Regions from separate parts of the Oceanobacillus sp. FSL K6-0118 genome, predicted to be linked through region 1. Evidence: predicted binding sites of a transcription regulator. Region 1 holds the regulator's gene; the other holds the start of a gene.
What was found. Region 1 encodes Rex, which represses fermentation and respiration genes when NADH is low (regulators of the CRP and FNR family bind a similar motif). Its sites were predicted from a motif close to TTGTGAAATATTTCACAA; they were not measured.
Positions count from the first base shown of each region.

Region 2: qoxA (cytochrome aa3 quinol oxidase subunit II) is a predicted target of Rex. The motif match lies at 1,275-1,292, and genes of this name have one in related genera.

Region 1 is NZ_JBBOVR010000001.1:695,558-697,768, reverse strand. Features, by position in the region: gene MHI02_RS03665 (CPBP family intramembrane glutamic endopeptidase) at 204-905, shown strand; gene MHI02_RS03660 (redox-sensing transcriptional repressor Rex) at 937-1,572, opposite strand; gene MHI02_RS03655 (ABC-F family ATP-binding cassette domain-containing protein) at 1,728-2,211, shown strand, end outside.
Region 2 is NZ_JBBOVR010000001.1:1,741,544-1,743,754, reverse strand. Features, by position in the region: gene dpsA (dipicolinate synthase subunit DpsA) at 127-999, shown strand; gene qoxA (cytochrome aa3 quinol oxidase subunit II) at 1,394-2,211, shown strand, end outside.

The DNA.
Region 1 (2,211 bases):
TTCATTAAAAAATTATATATTTTTATAAACAGAAGCACCTCTTACTATAGTAAACAAAATACCTATGTTAAAATAACAACTATGTGAAGAAACATGTAAATTTTTCTCTATAAAAATGAACTTTCTCATTATACCTATTAAAGGTCGTTCATATACTTATACTAACACCATCGCTATACTTAATTAAAAGGAGTCGTTTTATATTGCCTAAAAGATATTGGTATATCATTTTGACGTATATTATTACACAATTATCAAGCTTCCCCGCTGCACTAATTGCCCTAAATTACTTTCCGAATTCCTATACGGAAATAGTGATTTATTGGAGTATTATCAGTTTCTGTTTAGCATTACTTATTACACTCTTGCTTCTTAAAACAGATATGAAAATGCCACTTCACCGGGAAGCTTCCACAACTAGTAATATCATTTTGTGGTCGGTCATCGGTTATTTCTTGGCATATTTTGTACAAGTGCTTGCATCGTTAATTGAAATGAAAGTTTTAGGTATTTCAACAGGGTCTAGCAATACACAGAATATTATGGATATTTCTAGAACCATTCCCTTGTTTATGATTATACCTGCCATTATTGCTCCAATTCTAGAAGAAGTTATTTTTAGAAAAATTATTTTTGGAAGTTTATACAAAAGGCTGAACTTTTTTATCTCAGCGCTTCTTTCTGCTTTTATTTTCGGAGTAATTCATGGAGAGTTTCAACATATACTTATCTATTCATCCATGGGGTTTGTGTTTGCCTATTTATATGTAAAAACAAAGCGAATTTTAACACCAATCATTGTTCATGCTGCTTTAAATACAACGACCGTCATTGCCCAATATTCCTTAACACCCGAGGAAATTCAACGGCAGCTTGACCAATTGCAAATGATTTTTCTAGGATAATAAAGAAGGAGTAGCGAATCCGCTACTCCTTCTACTCTTTCTCTAATGGATAATGTTTTAAGAAATATACAAGTGATTGTAATTCAACCGCTAAATCAATATGATGAACACGAACATGACTTGGAACCGTGATTCTTGCAGGAGTGAAATTTAAAATTCCATTCACACCTAGATTAACTAATTTCTCCGCAATTTCCTCGGCTTCTGAAGCGGGTACTGTCAAAATTACAACACGAATATTTTCTAACTCTTCCTCTAAATCGCTTACATGAAAGATAGGTACACCGTCAATATCTTTTCCAACCTTCGATGAATCTGCATCAAATGCCTTTGTAATACGTATATTATTATTTTTCAAGAAACTATATTTTAAAAACGCTGTACCTAAGTTACCCGCACCTATCAATGCTACTTCTGTTACTTCATGTTGATCTAATGTACTTCGAAAAAAGCCCAACAAGTATTCTACGTTATATCCATAACCTTTTTTACCTAGAGCTCCAAAGTAAGAAAAGTCTCTACGGATTGTTGCAGAATCAACCTTTACCGCTTCACTCAGTTCTTTTGAGGAGACGCGTCTTTTTCCCTGCTGATTCAAATTATTTAGAAAACGATAATACAATGGCAGGCGTTTTGCAGTAGCTTGTGGTATTTTGTTTTGATCCATTGCTTTTCCTCTCTTCAATTCATAATCATCTATTCTATAGTCTCTTTCATTTTAGCAGAATTACAACAAAAAGTCGTGATGTTTTTCACAAATTAATTATGTTGCTTCTATATTTGTAGGTAAGGTAGAATGAAAGATATTGAGGTGAAATCACAATGATACTGATGCAACTGAATGGACTATCGAAATCCTTTGGTGCAGAAGAAATTCTGTCCAATATTAAAATAGAAATTAAAGATAAGGAACGTATCGCCATTGTCGGAAGAAATGGTGCTGGAAAGTCGACGCTATTGAAAATAATGGCTGGCGAACTTTCCTATGATGAAGGTGAGTTAATTAAACCTAAAGATGTAACGATTGGCTATCTTTCCCAGCATATGGCTTTAGAATCTGGAAAAACCATATGGGATGAAATGCTTGAAGTTTTTAACCCATTATTAGAACAGGAAAAACAGTTAAGATTAGTAGAAAAGAAGATGGAACAAGTAACAGATTTTACTAGTGAAGCTTATAACAATTTATTGAAAGAATATGATCGGTTACAAGTTGATTTTCAAACAAACGGTGGATACACATATGAATCTGACATTAAAGCCGTATTAAACGGATTAAACTTCCAAGATTATGACTATGATACAC
Region 2 (2,211 bases), 1.0 Mb from region 1:
TTAGTCACACTTATCGGACCTTTACGGGCAGTTGGTCTCCCCAAGAAGCTTGAGGTGGTAATCTTATTGCCCGTTTTGGTGGAATAAATATAAATTCTATTAAACTAGAGAAGGGTGAGGATACATTTGAAATCTGGCTTAAACATTCTTATCTTAGGTGGCGATAACCGCTACCTAGAAGTAATAAATATATTAGCTTCCAATAATATGAATATATTTTTAAATGGATTTAACAAATTATCTTTCGAGGATCCATCTATCCATAATCTAGAAACATCAGAAATTGATTTTAGTATCATGGATGCGATTTTACTCCCCGTATCCGGAACAGATAAAGATGGTGAAATAGAAGCTACATATTCTAATACATCGATTAGATTAACAGAAAAACAATTACAACAAACACCTGACCATTGTACGATTTATACTGGAATATCCAACGACTTTTTAGATAAAATAACGCACTCAAGTAATCGAAAAATGGTTCGTTTATTTGCTCGTAACGATATTGCCATCTATAATTCAATCCCTACCGCTGAAGCTACATTAAAAATTGCAATAGAAGAAACGGATGTAATGATACACGGATCTGAAGTTCTCGTAATAGGTTTTGGGAGAGTTGGAATAACGGTAGCTCGCCTTTTTGCAGCATTAGGAGCGAAAGTAACGGTTGCTGCCAGAAAGTCAGAACATTTTGCTCGCATAGCGGAAATGGGGTTAAAATCCATTGAGACCAGTAGGATAGAAAATATCGTATCGAATATGAATATCTGCATTAATACGGTTCCCCATTCCATCATTGGTCCAAAAATCATAGATCAAATGACATCCTCCACCCTCATCATTGATCTTGCATCCAAACCCGGTGGAACAGATTTTGATTATGCTAATGAAAAAGGGATTAAAACCATTCATGCATTGGGGTTACCTGGAAAGACTGCGCCAAGAACGGCAGGAGAAATAATTGGCGGGGTTCTATTAGAGCTAATACAAAGTTAACATAGAAAAAGTCTTACAAAGCTTGGAATTTCCAGGCTTTTTTTGTTACTAAGATTTAGCAAAATAGATTATTTTGATTTTTTTCATCATTACCCACCTTAAAATTTGCTCAATGATGAACAACTGGTTTTATTTACCAATTTATAATCCCTATTTCACATTGTCCATTTTATATTCATTATGAGACTAGCTTAAGCTTCATCCACTATTCATCATTTGCTTAGTTACATGAAGCCAGAAATCTGCCAAAAAAAGTACATAGATTATTGAACTTTTTGTGAAGTTTATCTCAAACCATTGTAAATAACTTTCTATAATACTATTATATGTAATGCTAGTAGGAATAAATCATCTAAGAAAAACTAAATGAATAACTCTAGAAAGGGGTATCTATATGAAATTAAAATGGATTTTTTTAACGTTAGTTTTCACTATGGCAACAGTGTTAACTGGTTGTGAACCTATATTAGCTTTAAATCCACAAGGACCACAAGCTGAAACACAAACTAATGTTATTTGGATATCCATTATAACTATGTCGATTGTTCTTATTGTTGTAATGGCAATTTTAATAACAGTACTTATCAAGTATCGTTCATCCAAACAAAGGGATGATTACGAACCACCTCATATTGAAGGTAATCCGATAGTCGAAAGTATAATTGTTGGTTTTCCTATTATCATTATTATTTTCTTGTCTATCATTACGGTTAAGACAACATATGAGGTTGAAGCAACTCCGGAGAAATATAATGATCAAGAACCATTAGTCATTTATGCCTCTTCTTCAAACTGGAAATGGCATTTTAGTTATCCGGAAGAGGATATTGAAACATTAAACTATGTATTTATTCCAGAAGATCGTCCTGTTGAATTCAAGCTTTATTCATTTGGACCAATTACTAGTTTTTGGATTCCGCAACTTGGGGGGCAAAAGTATGCCATGGCTGACATGGTCACTACTTTGCATTTAGCTGCTGATAATCCTGGTGAATATTGGGGACGAAATGCAAACTTCAGTGGTGAAGGATTTGCTGATCATCAATTCGATGTAACAGTTTTAACACAAAAGGATTTTGATCAATGGGTAGAAGATATTCATCAAAATGAAGAACCAATTACGGAAGATACATTTAATAAGTTACTTGAACCTGGACATTTAGGTAAACGTGCCTTTACCGGTACGCATTTGGAATTTTCTCCAGCACCTGA